4 regions of the Streptomyces sp. NPDC046939 genome follow, and region 2 is predicted to be linked to each of the others. Evidence: riboswitches for the same ligand, from Rfam matches in the RefSeq annotation. Region 2 holds a riboswitch; each other region holds the start of a gene.

Region 1 (4,212 bases), on a different contig from region 2:
ACGGGGCGTGGCGCGTCCTGACGTTCCTGATCCTCACCGTGGTCAGCGACACCGGCGCGTACGCCGTCGGCTGGCGCTTCGGCAAGAACAAGCTCGCGCCTCGCATCAGCCCCGGCAAGACCCGCGAGGGCCTGGTCGGCGCGGTGGCGTTCGCCATGGTGGCCGGCGTGCTCTGCATGGAGTTCCTGGTCGACGACGGAGCCTGGTGGCAGGGGCTCGTCCTCGGCGTCTGCGTCGCCGCCAGCGCGACCCTCGGCGACCTCGGCGAATCCATGATCAAGCGCGACCTCGGCATCAAGGACATGGGCACGCTGCTCCCCGGCCACGGCGGCATCATGGACCGCCTGGACTCCCTGCTGCCGACGGCACCGGTGGTCTGGCTCCTCCTGGTCCTGTTCGTGGGGTCCTGACCCGGGCGTCTCTCCTGTTTACGGGCTCCCGCCTCTTGGCGGGGGCCCGTTTCCGCGCGCTGAAAAGCGGGATTCCCGACGGGCCTGCGACGCGTGCGACACTGGATGAGCCATGCCTAAGCCCGGAGAACTCACTTTCGTCGCCCCCCGCGGAGCCAAGAAGCCGCCGCGGCACCTTGCCGATCTTTCGCCCGCCGAGCGGAAGGAGGCTGTTGCCGCGATCGGTGAGAAGCCGTTCCGCGCCAAGCAGCTCTCGCAGCACTACTTCGCGCGGTACGCGCACGACCCCGCGGAGTGGACCGACATCCCCGCCGGGTCGCGCGAGAAGCTGCGGGAGGCGTTGCTGCCCGAGCTGATGACCGTCGTGCGGCACCTGTCGACCGACCAGGACACCACCCGCAAGACGCTGTGGCGGCTGTTCGACGGGACGCTCGTCGAGTCCGTGCTCATGCGCTACCCGGACCGGGTCACCATGTGCATCTCGTCGCAGGCCGGGTGCGGGATGAACTGCCCGTTCTGCGCCACGGGGCAGGCCGGGCTCGACCGGAACCTGTCGACCGGTGAGATCGTGCACCAGATCGTGGACGGGATGCGGGCGCTCAGGGACGGCGAGATCCCTGGTGGGCCGGCGCGGCTCAGCAACATCGTCTTCATGGGGATGGGCGAGCCGCTCGCCAACTACAAGCGGGTCGTCGGCGCCATCCGGGCGCTCACCGACCCCGAGCCGGACGGGCTGGGCCTTTCGCAGCGCGGTATCACCGTGTCGACGGTCGGGCTCGTGCCGGCCATCCACCGCTTCGCCGACGAGGGGTTCAAGTGCCGCCTCGCCATCTCGCTGCACGCGCCCGACGACGAGCTGCGCGACACCCTCGTACCGGTCAACACCCGGTGGAAGGTGCGCGAGGTCCTCGACGCCGGGTGGGAGTACGCCGCCAAGTCCGGGCGTCGGCTGTCGATCGAGTACGCCCTCATCCGCGACATCAACGATCAGGCGTGGCGTGGGGACCGGCTCGGGCGGCTGCTGCGGGGCAAGCCCGTGCATGTCAATCTCATCCCGCTCAACCCGACGCCGGGGTCGAAGTGGACCGCGTCGCGGCCCGAGGACGAGAAGGCGTTCGTCGAGGCGATCGCCGCGCACGGGGTGCCCGTCACCATCCGGGACACCCGTGGCCAGGAGATCGACGGGGCGTGCGGTCAGCTCGCCGCGACCGAGCGGTAATCTGAGGTCCGGCACCACTCACCACATCTGCATATTCCGACAGGGGAGCGCCACAGCGCTGAGAGTGCGGCACCGGTTCACACCGCAGGCCGCAGACCCTCTGAACCTCGCCCGGGTCATTCCGGGTAGGAAGTTCGGTCACCACTCATGCTGTTGCGCCCTGCCCGGGAACCTCCGGGCGGGGCCGCGTCTTCTCCTGGTCATTCCAGGAGGAATCCGATGAGCACCACCATCAGCAAGAAGAAGACGTGCCTGGCCCTGGCCGTGGGCGTCGCTCTTGTCGCTCTTTCCGCCTGCGGGTCGTCCGGCGACGGCGGCTCGGGCGACTCCAAGACCGTCACCCTGGTCAGCCACGACTCCTGGGCCGTCTCCAAGAACGTACTGAAGGACTTCGAGAAGAAGTCCGGGTACAAGGTGAAGGTCCTGAAGGACGGTGACGCCGGGCAGGCCGTCAACAAGGCGATCCTGTCCAAGGGCAATCCGCAGGGCGACGTCTTCTTCGGCGTCGACAACACCCTGCTGTCCCGCGCGATCGACAACAAGATCTTCACGCCGTACAAGGCCGAGGGGATCGAACGGGTGCTGAGCGAGTACCGGCTCGACATCCTGTTCGGCAAGTACAGCGTCACGCCCATCGACACCGGCGACATCTGCGTCAACTACGACAAGAAGTACTTCGAGCAGCACAAGCTGGCGCCGCCGTCCTCCTTCGCCGATCTCGCGAAGCCGCAGTACAAGAACCTGCTCGTCACGGAGAACGCCGCCACCTCCTCGCCCGGCCTCGGCTTCCTGCTCGGGACCGCCGCGGAGTACGGCGACGACGGCTGGCAGGGCTACTGGAAGAAGCTCGTCGCCAACGGGGTGAAGGTCGTCGACGGCTGGGACCAGGCGTACAACGAGGAGTTCAGCGGCAGCGCGGGCGGTAAGAAGGCGGGCGGCGACCGGCCACTCGTCGTGTCGTACGCGTCCTCGCCGCCCGCCGAGGCGATCTACTCCGACCCGCAGCCGAGGACGTCGCCGGTCGGCGTCGCGACGAAGACGTGCTTCCAGCAGGTCGAGTTCGCGGGGCTGCTCGACGGGGCGAAGAACGAGAAGGGCGGCAAGGCGCTCCTGGACTTCCTCATCTCCAAGGAGTTCCAACAGGACATGCCGCTCAACATGTTCGTCGACCCGGTGACCGAGGACGCCCACGCGCCCGCCGAGTACACCAAGTACGCCGTGCGCGTCGCCGACCCCGAGTACATGAGCCCGCGCAGGATCGCCAAGAACCGTGACAACTGGGTCAAGTCGTGGACCTCGCTCGTAAGGAAGTAGCACCCCCGACGCGGCCCCGGGCATCGCGCGGGCGCTCCTCCGGGGGCGCCGCGCGGCTCGGTCTCATGGTCGTGCCTGTCCTTTTCTTCGCGGTCTTCTTCGCGTACCCGGTCGTCGCCATCGTCCGCCGTGGGCTCCTCGTCGGCGGCGCCTGGCAGTTCGGGCGGATCGGGGACGTGCTGGCGGAGTCGGACATCCGGCACGTCCTGTGGTTCACGGTGTGGCAGGCGCTGGCGTCGACCGCCCTTACGTTGCTGATCGCGTTGCCCGGCGCGTATGTGTTCGCGCGGCTCGACTTCCCCGGCAAGCAGGTGTTGCGGGCGGTCGTCACCGTGCCGTTCGTGCTGCCGACCGTCGTCGTGGGGACGGCGTTCCTGGCCCTGGTCGGGCGGGGCGGGCTGCTCGACGAGCTGTGGGGCGTGCGGCTCGACACCACCGTGTGGGCGATCCTCGTCGCGCACGTCTTCTTCAACTACGCGGTGGTGGTCCGGACCGTGGGCGGGCTCTGGGGGCAGCTCGATCCGCGTCAGGAGGAGGCTGCGCGGATGCTCGGCGCCTCGCGGTTCGCGGCGTGGCGCCGGGTGACGCTGCCCGCGCTCGGCCCGGCCGTGGCGGCGGCGGGGCTGATGGTCTTCCTGTTCACCTTCACGTCGTTCGGGGTCGTGCAGATCCTCGGCGGGCCGGGCTACTCGACCCTCGAAGTGGAGATCTACCGGCAGACCGCGCAGATCTTCGACCTGTCGACCGCCGCCGTCCTCACGATCGTGCAGTTCGTCGCGGTCGGGCTCATCCTGGGCGTGCACGCCTGGAGCGTGCGCCGGCGCGAGAGCGCGCTCCGGCTGGTCGACGCGGCGCACACGGCGCGCAGGCCGCGCGGGGCCGGGCAGTGGGCGCTGCTCGCCGGGGTCCTCGCCACGGTCGCCGTGCTGATCCTGCTGCCGCTCGGCGTGCTGATCCAGCGCTCGCTCGACGCGCCGGGCGGGTACGGGTTCGCGTACTACCGGGCTCTCGGCGACTCCGACGGCGGGACCTTCCTCGTACCGCCGATCGACGCCGTGTGGAACTCCCTGGAGTACGCGCTCGCCGCCACCGGGATCGCCCTCGTCGTCGGGGGGCTCGCGGCCGCCGCGCTGACCCGGCAAGCGGGACGGCTCGTGCGCGGGTTCGACGCGCTGCTGATGCTGCCGCTCGGGGTGTCCGCCGTGACCGTCGGGTTCGGGTTCCTGATCACGCTCGACAAGCCGCCGCTCGACCTGCGCGCGTCCTGGA
Region 2 (4,212 bases):
CCACGCCACTGTCTTCGGCGGTGACGGACAGGTCGGACGGGACACCGGCTCCCTGCGGGTCTGGGAGGAGCGCGGGGTTCCGGTCGAGTTCACCGTCGAGGACAACTGGTGGTCCAACGGGCCTACGGGGCCCTGCGGACCCGACTCGGAGATCTTCCTGTGGACCGGCGACACCCCGCCGCGCTCCACGCCCACCCAGGACGAGCGCTGGGTCGAGGTGTGGAACCACGTGATGATGCGCCACCGCCGCCTGCCCGACGGCACCCTCGTCCCGCTGCCGCAGCGCAACGTCGACACCGGCCTCGGCGTGGAGCGCCTCGTCTCCCTCCTCCAGGGCAAGGACTCGGTCTACGAGTGCGACGTGTTCGACCCCTGGCGCCGCGAACTGCCCCGCGTGTGGACCCTGGACGAGCCCTCGTGGCGCCTGGTCACCGACCACCTGCGCTCGGCCGTCGTGGTCATCGCCGACGGCGTCCGGCCCGGCAACACGGGGCACGGCTACGTCCTCCGCCGTCTGCTGCGCCGCGCCCTCACCGTGCTCTGGCGCGACGACTCCACACGCCGACTCGACGACTTCCCACAGGAGTTGGTGCACCACACCCTGGACCACTTCCGGCAGTCGACGGACCCGGACGAGGTGCGGCGTGTGCTCCTCGACGAGGAACGCCGCTTCGGCCGACTCCTGACCCGGGGACGTCAGGTCCTCGCCCGGCCCCGCTTCCAGGGGCCGCTCGACGAGGACGACCTGCACTACCTGCACGACACGCACGGCCTGCCGCGCGACCTCGTGCTCAGCCTGCGCTCGGAGGAAGGGTAGGAGCAGGCCCTACAGGCGGTCGGCGCGTACGTCGCCGTTGACGGTCGCCAGCGTCATCGTGGGCGCGGAGCCGTCGGTGGCGGCGGGCAGCGTGACCGCCGGGCGGCCGTGGTCCGTCGTGGCGTCCACCCGGTAGCCGGGGGCGTCATGCGGCACGGCGACGTCGACCGAGCCGTTCACCGTACGCGCCGAGACCCGGCGCGGGGCGGTCGCGCAGTCGAGGGTGACATCGCCGTTGACCGTGCGCGCGCCGAGGGCCGAGGCGCGTACGGAGGTGGTGTGCACGGAGCCGTTGCGGGTCGCGAGGCGCAGCGACGCCTTGCCCGCGCCGGAATCGGCCACCGTCACATCGCCGTTCACCGTGGTCAGGTCGAGGGGGCCGGTCAGGCCCGCGGCGTCGATCCCGGCGTTGCGGGCGGTGACCGTCACGGCCGTGCCGGCGGGGACCTGGATCTCGGGCATACGCGGACACGGCCGGCCCGGCTGCTCCCGGTCGCGGCAGCTCAGGTCGAGGACGCGGGTGTCGTCGTGGCGTGACCAGTGGTGGGCGACGGCCCTGTCGACGCCTACTTTGTCGCCGTCGGTGGGGCGCAGCCGCACACCGTTGTCCGTGGTGATGGTCAGCCGCAGGTCGGACGCGGCCAACTCGGCGCCCCGCGCCGAGGCGTGGCCGTCGCCCCCGCCGCACCCCGCGAGGACGGGAACGGTCGCGAGGCCGAGCACCGCGGCCGCCAGGCGCCGGGCGGATGTCATCGTCGCTGCCTTCATTCCGGCCGCTTGCCCCGCACCGGCCCCGGCACGCGCCTGTCCCGGAGCTTCCGTGGCGCCGCATGATGGGGGCGTGCGGTTGTGCGGGCCGGGGTAGGCGCCCCCGCACACGAGCCGCCGCGCATGCGCGGCCCGAGGACCGAAGGACCGAGGATGGAGCGAGCGCGGGTGACCTTCCCGGCGCGCTGGGCGACCGGGAACGTCCTGGTCGTCGATGTCGCCGGGACGTTCGACGACGCCGTGGCCGCCGAGTTGTGCGGGCTGCTGGGCCGTATGACGGACACCGGTCAGCGCCTCTTCGTGCTCGACTTCAGGGGCGTCGAGCACTGCACGACCGGCGCGGTGCGGCAGTTCGTCGGCACGGCCCTGGGGACGGAGGGCGCGCCGGACGCCGGCTCCGTCGCCCTGGTCGCCCACGCCGCGGCGCGCTCCGCGCTACGAGCGGCGGGCGCGGACCGCCTCAGGGGAGGCATCCACGCCACCCTCACCGACGCGATCAAGGCATGCCACCCGTCGACCCCGGAGGAACTGGGAGAACCAGCACCCTGACCCACGCGGAACCGCTCGGCATCAGCCGTCGCGCAGCGCCTCCCGTACCGCCGCCTCCGCGTGCAGCCGTGCTGTCGGGAAGACCGGGACCGGGCTGTCCTCGGCGCCGATCAGCAGCTCGATCTCCGTGCAGCCGAGGACGATGCCCTCCGCGCCCGCCGCCACGAGCCCCGCGATGACCTCCTGGTACGCGGCGCGTGAGGCGTCCCGGACGATGCCGAGGCACAGCTCCTCGTAGATCACCCGGTGCACGAGCGCGCGGCCCGCCTCGTCCGGGACGAGCACGTCGAGGCCGTGGCTCGCGAGGCGGCCCCGGTAGAAGTCCTGCTCCATGGTGAACGCGGTGCCGAGCAGCCCGACCCGCTTCGCGCCCGCCGCGCGGACCGCGTCCGCCGTCGCGTCGGCGAGGTGCAGCAGCGGTACGGACGTCGCCGCCCGCACCTGGTCGGCGACCTTGTGCATCGTGTTGGTGCAGATCAGCAGCAGATCGGCGCCGGCCGCCTCCAGGCTCCGGGCGGCCGCGCCGAGGACGCGGCCGGCCTCCTCCCAGTCGCCCGCGACCTGCAACCGTTCGATCTCCGCGAAGTCGACGGAGTACAGCACGATCCGCGCCGAGTGCAGCCCGCCGAGCCGGTCCCGCGTCAGCTCGTTGAGCAGCCGGTAGTACTCGGCGGTCGACTCCCAGCTCATGCCGCCGATCAAGCCGATGGTCCTCATGGCCGACAGGGTAGGGTGCGCTCCGGTACTGCCCGACACGGGGTGCCCCGAGAAGCGGGGCTGAGATCACACCCGTAGAACCTGAACCAGTTAGCACTGGCGGAGGGATGTCAGCGAGATGTCGATGCCGCACGCTTCCACGCAGCCGCGCGAGGCCGCCTTCGACGGGCGGATGCCCGCCGCCCCCGGTGACTGGCGCCCCGAGGCGCGGGGGATCGCGCCCGTTCCCGAGAGCCACCGGTACGGCGGTGCCGGGCGCCTGTTCACCGTGTGGTTCGCGCCCAATCTGACCATGAGCGGTGTCTTCACCGGCACCGTCGGCGCCGCGCTCGGCCTGGACTTCGGCACCGCGCTCGCCGCCGTGGTCCTGGGCACGGTGCTGGGCGCCGTACCGACCGCGTACCTGGGGACGTGGGGGAGCGCCACCGGGGCCGGTCAACTGCCGCTGGCCAGGCTGGCGTTCGGCCGGGGCGTCGTCGTCCCCGGCACCTTGCAGTGGCTGTCCTCCATCGCCTGGGACGCGCTGATCGGCCTGTTCGGCGGTGACGCGCTCGCCCGGCTGTGCGGCTGGCCGTTCTGGCTGGGGGCGCTGGTGATGATGGCCGCGCAGGGCGCGTTCGGCGCGCTCGGCTACGAGGCGATCCACCGCCTGCAACAGTGGATGACGGCCGTCCTCGCGGTCGCGTTCTGCGCCCTGGCGCTGCGGCTCGCGGACGCCGGGGTCACCCCGGCGGGGCACGGCAGCGTCCACGGGGCCGACCGCGCGGGCGCGTTCGCGCTGACCACCACCATCGCGCTCAGCCTGGCCCTCTCCTGGGCCCCGTACGCCAGCGACTTCAGCCGCTACCTGCCGCGCACCACCTCCCCGGTCCGGATGTTCTGGTGCACGCTCGCCGGTGTCGTCGTCTCCTTCACGGCCGTGCAGGCGCTCGGCCTGTGGGGTGCCTCCGTCTTCACCGACCAGACCGCGCGAGGTGTCGACACGTTGCTCGGCGGCGGGGTCGTCGGCTCGGTCGGGCTCCTCGCCGTGGCGCTCGCCGCGCTGTGCAGCAACGCCATGAACGACTACAGCGGCTCGCTCGCCCTCCAGGTCGTCGGCGCCCGCCTGCCCCGCCCGCTCGCCGCGGCCCTGGCCGCCGCGCTCGGCTTCCCGCTGGTGCTGTGGATGCACGCCGCCGACACCGCCGCCCGCTTCCAGAACGTCCTGCTCTTCGTCGGCTACTGGATCCCCGGCTTCGTCGCGGTCGTCCTCGTCGACTGGCTGGCCCGGGCCCGCGCCCGGCGCGGCGCCCCCGTCGACCTGGCCGGCGAGTCGTCCCGCCGCCGGCCGGTCGTCCCCGCCCTGGTCGCGTTCCTCGCCG
Region 3 (4,212 bases), on a different contig from region 2:
CGCGTAGACGTCCACACCGGGGGTCGCCGTGCCGTCCTCTATCTGCTCCGGGGCCAGGTACGAGACCGTGCCGAGGAGGGTGCCGGTGGTGTTCGTGACCGTGTCCACCGCGCGGACGAGGCCGAAGTCCGCCACCTTCACCCGGCCGTCGTCCCCTATGAGGATGTTCTCCGGCTTCATGTCCCGGTGCACGAAGCCCGCGCGGTGCGCCGCCCCGAGCGCGGCGAGGACCGGCTCCAGGATGTCGAGCGCCGCGCGGGGGCGCAGGGCGCCGCGGTCGCGCAGGACGTCGCGGAGCGTGCAGCCCGCGATGTACTCCATCGCCAGGTAGACGTACGCGCCCTCGGCGCCCTGGTCGAAGACGCCCACGACGTTCGGGTGCGCCAGGCGGGCCACGGACTTCGCCTCGCGGATGAAGCGCTCCACGAACGTCGCGTCCGTGGCGAGGGAGGGGTGCATCACCTTGAGCGCGAGCACGCGGTCCAGGCGGGTGTCCACGGCCCGGTAGACCGTGGCCATCCCGCCGACCGCGATCCGTGCGTCGATGCGGTACCGGCCGTCGAGCACATGCCCGAGCAACGGGTCCTGAAGGGTCGTGTCCACGCAGGCGAGTGTACGAGGGGTGGCTGACAGGGCCGCTTCCCGCTGCGGGACCGGGCCCGGACTGCAGCAGAGCTGTGACCGTCAGAAGGCGGGACGCTCCGGATCGAGGCGTGCGCGGCCCTCCGTGGGGGACGACGCCTCGGCGAAGTGGCGCCTGGGGATGCGGCCCGCACGGTACGCGAGGCGGCCCGCCTCCACCGCGTGCCGCATGCCCTCGGCCATCAGCACGGGTTTCTGCGCCCGGGTCACCGCCGAGGCGAGCATCACGCCCGCGCAGCCCAGTTCCATCGCCAGCGCCACGTCGGAGGCGGTGCCCGCGCCCGCGTCCAGGATCACCGGCACGCGCGCGTGCTCCACGATCAGCTCGAAGTTGTGCGGGTTGCGGATGCCGAGGCCCGAGCCGATGGGGGAGCCGAGCGGCATGATCGCCGCGCAGCCGGCGTCCTCCAGCTTGCGGGCCAGGACCGGGTCGTCGTTCGTGTACGGCAGGACGGTGAAGCCGTCGTCCACCAGGGTCTCCGCGGCTTCCAGCGTCTCGATCGGGTCGGGGAGGAGGGTCCTCTCGTCCGCGATGACCTCCAGTTTGATCAGGCTGGTGCCCAGCGCTTCGCGGGCCAGTCGGGCGGTGAGGACCGCTTCGCCCGCCGTGTAGCAGCCCGCCGTGTTCGGCAGCGCCTGGATGTTCAGCTTCTTCAGGACGGAGAGGACGGAGCCGTGCACGGTCGCGTCCACGCGGCGCATTGCCACGGTGGTGAGTTCGGTGCCGGACGCGGTCAGCGCGCGCTCCAGGATCTCCAGGCTGGGGGCGCCTCCCGTGCCCATGATCAGGCGGGAGGAGTAGGTGGTGTCTCCGAGGACGAAGGCGTCGTCCGCCATGTCAGCCTCCTTGTACTGCGGTGAGGACCTCTACGCGGTCGCCTTCGGTCAGTTCTGTCGCCCGCCACTGGGTGCGGGGTACGACCGTCTCGTTCAGGGCCGCGGCCACGCCGGAGTGCGCGGTGGTGAGCGTCGCCACGAGCGCCTCCAGGGTGGTTCCGGTGGCCACCGCGCGCGGTTCGCCGTTCAGGGACACGTTCATGCGGGCTGCTCCGAGGTGGCCGGGGTGCGGGTGGGGGCGGGGAAGCGGTCCGGGGTGAAGGGGCGGGCCTCCTCCGGCAGTTCGCCCGTCGTCAGGGCGTGGGCCATCGCGTCGCCCGTGACCGGGGTGAGCAGTACGCCGTTGCGGTAGTGACCCGTGGCCAGGAGCAGGCCGGGCAGGGCGGTGGGGCCGAGGAGCGGGGCGTTGTCCGGGGAGCCGGGGCGCAGGCCCGCGCAGGTCTCCGTCAGGGGGAGTTCCGTGATGCCGGGGACCAGTTCGTGGGCGTCGCGCAGGAGTTCGTAGACGCCGCCCGCGGTGACCGTGGTGTCCCAGCCGAGTTCCTCGCTCGTGGCGCCGACGACCAGTTCGCCGTCGACCCTCGGCACCAGGTACAGGTGGTTGCCACGGACCACGGCGCGGATGGTGCGGCTGAGGAACGGCGCGTACCGGGGCGGCACCGTCAGACGGAGGACCTGGCCCTTGACCGGGCGGACCGGTGGCCGGACCTCGTCCGGGACGCCGGGCAGCGAGGCGCTGTGGCTGCCCGCCGCCAGGACCGTCTGGCCGGCCTCCAGCACCGTGCCGTCCGCCAGGGTCACGCCACGCGCCTTGTCGTGGATCACTGAGAGGCGTTCGGCCTTCTGGCGGTGGAAGGTCACCCCCGCCCGCTCACAGGCCGTCACGAGGGCGCTCGCGAGCTTTCTCGGGTCGATCTGGTGGTCCCCGTCGACCCGCAGGCCGCCGCGCACGCCCGGCGCGAGCATCGGCTCCAGGCGGCGGCACTCGCGGCCCGACAGCCACTCGGACTCCAGGCCCGACTTCCGCTGGAAGGCGTGCAGTTCGCGCAGGTGCGCCCGGTCGTCCGCGTCCAGGGCGACCGCGAGGGTGCCGCACGCGCGGTGGCCGAGGTCCTGGCCGGTGGCCTCGGACAGCTCCGCCACGAACCGCGGATAGCGGCGCGCCGACTCGACGTTCAGGGCGAGCAGCGTCTGCTCGCCGTAGTGCAGTTCGGTGACCGCGGCCAGCATCCCGGCCGCCACCTGGGCGGCCCCGCCGCCCGGCGCGGGGTCCACGACCGCGACCGTGAGGCCGCGCTGCGCGGTCCGCCACGCCGTGACGAGACCGATGATGCCGCCCCCGACGACCAGGACGTCGGTTGACTGGGGGATACGCGACATGGGCGTCCAGCCCCTCCCTTCGCCGGCATGACCCGGATCAGGTTCGTACGGTCGGAGGCCGCTCCAGCCTCCCTCTCAGCCCGCTGCGTACGGGCTCCCGCGAGTGCTTTACGTCGGCCACCCTAACCGCCCGGCGCGCTCCTCAGTAAGTACGGTCGTCGGTGCGGACGGCGGCTTGATCGCTAAACCAGTGACACGTGTGCAGGACGTCACGGCGCGGGAGTGGCCCGTGCCGCTGACCGACGCAAGATCGGACGCCTAAGGTGATCCGGTGAGCGAGCAACCGAGCGGCAACGGAACACCTCAGGGGCAGCGGCACGTCGTCATCGTCGGCGCGGGGATGGCCGGTGTGCAGACCGCCGTGGCCCTGCGCGAACAGGGCTTCGCGGGCACCGTCACGCTGATCGGCGCCGAGCCCCATCCGCCCTACGACCGGCCGCCGCTCTCCAAGGCCGTCCTGCTCGGAAAGGCCGAGGGGTCCGCCTTCGACGTGGACTTCGCCGCCCTCGGCGTCACCCTGGAGCTGGGGCGCGAGGTCACCGGTGTGCGACCCGGTGACCATGAACTCGACACCGCCGACGGGGCCGTGTCCTACGACGTCCTCGTCCTTGCCACCGGTGCCGAACCCGTGCGGCTGCCCGGTGCGGACGGCGTTCCCGGCGTCCACCTGCTGCGCACCCTCGACGACGCCGAGAGGCTGCGGCCCGTCCTCGCCGAGCAGCGTGACGTGGTGGTCGTGGGCGCCGGGTGGATCGGCGCCGAGTTCGCCACCGCCGCCCGCGAGGCCGGCTGCCGGGTCACCGTCGTGGAGGCCGCCGAGCGACCGCTGGCCGGGGCGCTGCCCGCCGAGATCGCCGCGCCCATGGCGGCCTGGTACGCGGACGCGGGGGCCCAGTTGCGCACCCACGCGCGCGTGGAGCACGTCGAGCCCGGGTTCGTGGCCCTGGACGACGGGACGCGGCTGCCCGCCGGGGCCGTCGTCGTCGGCATCGGCGCCCGGCCCGCCACCGGGTGGCTCGCCGGGTCCGGCATCGAGCTGGGCGAGCACCGCGAGGTCGTCGCCGATGCCGGGCTGCGCACCTCCGTGGCCGATGTCTACGCCGTCGGGGACTGCTCGTCCTTCCCCTCGGCGCGCTACGGCGAGCGGCTGCTCGTCCACCACTGGGACAACGCCCTGCAAGGGCCCCGGACCGTCGCCGCGAACATCATCGGTGAGACACCGGCCGTGTACGACCCGGTGCCCTACTTCTGGTCGGAGCAGTTCGGGCGGTTCGTGCAGTACGCGGGCCACCACCGCGCCGCCGACACGACCGTGTGGCGCGGGGACCCGGCAGGCGCGGCCTGGTCGGTGTG
Region 4 (4,212 bases), on a different contig from region 2:
GTCGCGGCATGATCACTGACGCGCTGCGCCACTGGCGGGACACGCTCGGCGTGCCCGTCTACTTCGCGATCTACCGCGACGGCGAGATCGAGATCGTCTCCGTCGCCGACACCCCGGCCAGCCCCGCCGTCGCCGAGTGGGCCGACTTCGCCGCGACCGGCCACGCGCACGCGATCGGCCAGTGCCTGCTCTCCCAGCTCAGCGAGGAGGCCCGCCGCGACCACCTCGACCGCTACCCGGCCCATGCCCTCACCCCGTACTCGGTTCCGGACAACGAGACCCTGCTGCGCAAGCTGCGGACGGTGGGACGCATGGAACCGCTCATCGAACGCCAGGAGTACGCGCTGGGCACGGCCTGCGCCGCGTTCCCCGTCACCATCGGCTCGACCGCAGCGGCGGTGGCCGTCTCCCTCCCCGCCCATCAGGCGGACAGACTGCTGCCCCTCGCACATCGTTTGCAGGACGAGATCGGCCGTCTCGTAGGGACACTCGCCTTCTCTATCAGCATGTGAAAACTCACTCCTTGTAATCCCCCGTGTACGTTGAGCAAGATGCCAGCAGCGTCAGGATGGTCATTCCTGGCCAATCGACGTCACATTGACGGGGTAGGCGATGCGCGAGTCGGTAGAAGCAGTGCAAGCAGAGGTCATGATGAGCTTCCTCGTCTCCGAGGAGCTCTCGTTCCGCATCCCGGTGGAGCTGCGGTACGAGTCGGCTGATCCGTACGCCGTGCGCCTCACCTTCCATCTCCCCGGCGACGCGCCTGTGACCTGGGCGTTCGGCCGTGAACTCCTGGTCGACGGGGTCAACGGGGCCACGGGCGACGGTGATGTGCGGATCCTGCCCGTGGAGAGCGCGGGAGGCGGCGGCGCCGACGAGCTGCCGACGGAGGTGCACATCCGGCTGCAAGTGGGCGGTGACCACGCCCTGTTCCGGGCCGGGGTCGCCCCGCTGGTGGCGTTCCTCGACCGTACGGACAAGCTCGTCCCCCTCGGTCAGGAGCAGTCCCTGGCCGACTACGAGGCCGAACTCGACGAGGCGCTCGACCGGATCCTCGCCGAGGAGCAGAACGCGGGTTGATCAACCAGCAGTTGACGATGTGACGTTTGTGCGGCGCGGTGCACCCGAGCCGTTCCGCGCCGCTCAGCGCTTGCGTCGTCGACCGCCGCCACCACGTCCAGGAGCGGTCCGCGCGGGCCGCCCGCCGGACGTCGGACGGTCGGCGGAGACCACCAGTGCGGCCAGCGCGGTCGTCACCGGCACCGCCGCCACCAAGCCGATCGAACCGACCAGCGTGCGCACGATCTCCTCGGCCACCAGCTCACTGGTGGCCACGTCGACGACGCTGCTCTGCGCGATCGAGAAGAGCAGGAGCAGCGGCAGCGCCGCGCCCGCGTACGCGAGGACCAGGGTGTTGACGACGGACGCGATGTGGTCGCGGCCGATCCTGATGCCCGCCCGGTACAGGCCGCGCCAGCCCATCGTCGGGTTGGCCTCGTGCAGCTCCCACACCGCCGACGTCTGCGTGACCGTCACGTCGTCCAGCACGCCCAGCGACCCGATGATGACGCCGGCGAGCAGCAGGCCGCTCATGTCGATGTCCGGGTACAGGCCGTGGATCAGGCCGGTGTTGTCGTCCGTGTTGCCCGTCAGGGCGGCCCAGCCGATGAAGAGCGATCCCAGCACGCCGATGAGCAGCAGTGACACGAGGGTGCCGAGGACGGCGACCGATGTACGGGCCGTCAGCCCGTGGCACATGTAGAGCGCGATCAGCATGATGGCGCTCGCCCCGACGACGGCCACGACCAGCGGGTTCGAGCCCTGGAGGATCGCCGGGAGGATGAACAGCGTCAGCACCAGGAAGCTGACCGCGAGCGCGACCAGCGCCATGACGCCGCGCATGCGGCCCACCACGACGACCACCAGGGCGAAGATCCCGGCGAGCAGCGCCATGGGGATCTTGCGGTCCACATCGGTGACCGAGTACTGCAACTCCCTGGGCGCGTCCGGCGCGTAGGCGACGATCACCTTCTGGCCCTCGCGCAGTTGCCGTGGCGAGTCCGGCTGGATGATCTCCGTGAACGTACGACCCGTGTCCTTGCCGGTGGCGACCCGGATCGTCGCCTTCTCGCAGGTACCGGAGGCCCGGCCCTGCGTCGGCGCACCCGACGGGTCCTGGGTGGCGGAGCCCGCCGCGTTCACGGACTTGCAGTCCACCTTCTCGACCCGGGCGACGGTGGCCTGCTGCGTCTGGCGGTCGAAGCCGACACCGGTGCGCTCGTGGTCGGGGGCCCCGCCCGGCCACAGCACCACGAGGCCGACGACGACGGCGACGGAGAACGGCACCAGGATCGCCGCGATGACCTTGCGCAGGTGCTGTGAGACGGGCGTGGCGGGCCCATGACTGTGCGAGTGGCCGTGTCCGCCCGGGCCGTGCCCTGACCCTGAGGGGCCGGGCCCATGCGGCGGTTGGGGCGGCGGAGGCGGGGGCTGCTGCGTCGTGGTCACCGCCCGATCATCGCAAGAGCGACAGGGGCCCTCTGTTCAACGCGTCCGAACTGCCGCTAGCGTGGAGGCACCTTTGCACACGCGGGAGCTCGGAGCACCGGGCTGAGAGGGCGCTGACCTTCGTCCATGCGTGTTTCACGTGAAACAGCGTGAAACACCGCCGACGAACACCGCTGCGTCGACCGCCGAACCTGTTACCGGGTAATGCCGGCGTAGGGAGTAGGTCTCATGACCACAACGGACACACGCACGCCTGCCTCCAACGGCTCTGAGCCGGAGGCCGGGAAGTCCATCGGCTGGCACAAGGGGTACATCCAGGGCTCACGCCCGGACCTCAAGGTGCCGGTCCGACAGGTGCATCTCACCAACGGCCAGGCCGTCACGCTGTACGACACCTCCGGCCCGTACACCGATCCGACCGTCGACACCGATGTGCGCAGGGGGCTCGCACCGCTCCGGGAGAACTGGATCATCGCCCGCGGCGACACCGAGGAGTACGCGGGCCGCCCCGCCCGCCCCGAGGACGACGGCATCAAGCACACCTCGCCACGCGGCGGTCTGCGCAACCTCGACGCGGTCTTCCCCGGCCGCCCCCGCCAGCCGCGCCGCAGCAGGACCGGCGAGCCCGTGACCCAGCTCGCGTACGCCAGGCGGGGCGAGATCACCCCGGAGATGGAGTACGTGGCCATCCGGGAGAACGTCGCACCCGAGACCGTCCGCGAGGAGATCGCGGCGGGCCGCGCGGTGCTGCCCGCCAACGTGAACCACCCGGAGATCGAGCCGATGATCATCGGCAAGCGGTTCCTGGTGAAGGTCAACGCCAACATCGGCAACTCCGCCGTCACCTCGTCCATCGAGGAGGAGGTGGAGAAGATGACGTGGGCGACCCGCTGGGGCGCCGACACCGTCATGGACCTCTCCACCGGCCGCAACATCCACACCACCCGCGAATGGGTCCTGCGCAACTCCCCCGTCCCCATCGGCACGGTGCCGCTCTACCAGGCCCTCGAAAAGGTCGACGGCAAGGCCGAGGAGCTGACCTGGGAGATCTACAAGGACACCGTCATCGAGCAGGCCGAGCAGGGCGTGGACTACATGACGGTGCACGCCGGCGTCCGGCTCCCGTACGTCCCGCTGACCGCCAACCGCAAGACCGGCATCGTCTCGCGCGGCGGTTCGATCATGGCGGCCTGGTGCCTCGCCCACCACAAGGAGAGCTTCCTCTACGAGCACTTCGAGGAGCTCTGCGAGATCCTCGCGGCGTACGACGTCACGTACTCGCTCGGCGACGGGCTGCGCCCCGGCTCCATCGCGGACGCCAACGACGAGGCCCAGTTCGCGGAGCTCAGGACGCTCGGGGAGCTCAACTCGATCGCCAAGCGGCACGGCGTCCAGACCATGATCGAAGGCCCGGGCCATGTCCCGATGCACAAGATCAAGGAGAACATCGACCTCCAGCAGGAGATCTGCGAGGAGGCCCCGTTCTACACGCTCGGTCCGCTGACCACGGACGTGGCGCCCGCGTACGACCACATCACGTCCGGGATCGGGGCCGCGATGATCGCCTGGTGGGGCACGGCGATGCTCTGCTACGTCACGCCCAAGGAGCACCTCGGCCTGCCCAACCGCGACGACGTGAAGACCGGCGTCATCACGTACAAGATCGCGGCGCACGCGGCGGACCTCGCCAAGGGGCACCCGGGC

Evidence for each region. A riboswitch is a leader RNA that binds a small molecule or an ion and turns the genes downstream of it on or off. The one in region 2 is predicted to bind thiamine pyrophosphate.
Region 1: linked by a shared signal. The riboswitch ahead of ABZ877_RS05760 (thiamine ABC transporter substrate-binding protein) and the one ahead of ABZ877_RS35505 (cytosine permease) in region 2 are both predicted to bind thiamine pyrophosphate.
Region 3: linked by a shared signal. The riboswitch ahead of thiO (glycine oxidase ThiO) and the one ahead of ABZ877_RS35505 (cytosine permease) in region 2 are both predicted to bind thiamine pyrophosphate.
Region 4: linked by a shared signal. The riboswitch ahead of thiC (phosphomethylpyrimidine synthase ThiC) and the one ahead of ABZ877_RS35505 (cytosine permease) in region 2 are both predicted to bind thiamine pyrophosphate.

Annotation. Positions count from the first base shown of each region.
Region 1 covers NZ_JBEYWV010000004.1:53,222-57,433, reverse strand. Annotated here, with positions in the region: gene ABZ877_RS05770 (phosphatidate cytidylyltransferase) at 1-410, shown strand, start outside; gene rlmN (23S rRNA (adenine(2503)-C(2))-methyltransferase RlmN) at 523-1,629, shown strand; TPP riboswitch at 1,661-1,779, shown strand; gene ABZ877_RS05760 (thiamine ABC transporter substrate-binding protein) at 1,849-2,943, shown strand; gene ABZ877_RS05755 (iron ABC transporter permease) at 3,009-4,212, shown strand, end outside.
Region 2 covers NZ_JBEYWV010000045.1:9,598-13,809, forward strand. Annotated here, with positions in the region: gene ABZ877_RS35485 (alanine--tRNA ligase-related protein) at 1-817, shown strand, start outside; gene ABZ877_RS35490 (DUF4097 family beta strand repeat-containing protein) at 827-1,570, opposite strand; gene ABZ877_RS35495 (hypothetical protein) at 1,739-2,134, shown strand; gene ABZ877_RS35500 (aspartate/glutamate racemase family protein) at 2,156-2,851, opposite strand; TPP riboswitch at 2,880-2,976, shown strand; gene ABZ877_RS35505 (cytosine permease) at 2,970-4,212, shown strand, end outside.
Region 3 covers NZ_JBEYWV010000056.1:21,724-25,935, forward strand. Annotated here, with positions in the region: gene pknB (Stk1 family PASTA domain-containing Ser/Thr kinase) at 1-603, opposite strand, end outside; gene ABZ877_RS38560 (thiazole synthase) at 685-1,479, opposite strand; gene thiS (sulfur carrier protein ThiS) at 1,481-1,681, opposite strand; gene thiO (glycine oxidase ThiO) at 1,678-2,859, opposite strand; TPP riboswitch at 2,857-2,970, opposite strand; gene ABZ877_RS38575 (FAD-dependent oxidoreductase) at 3,200-4,212, shown strand, end outside.
Region 4 covers NZ_JBEYWV010000023.1:69,257-73,468, forward strand. Annotated here, with positions in the region: gene ABZ877_RS24630 (helix-turn-helix domain-containing protein) at 1-512, shown strand, start outside; gene ABZ877_RS24635 (SsgA family sporulation/cell division regulator) at 613-1,080, shown strand; gene ABZ877_RS24640 (YibE/F family protein) at 1,144-2,508, opposite strand; TPP riboswitch at 2,580-2,744, shown strand; gene thiC (phosphomethylpyrimidine synthase ThiC) at 2,737-4,212, shown strand, end outside.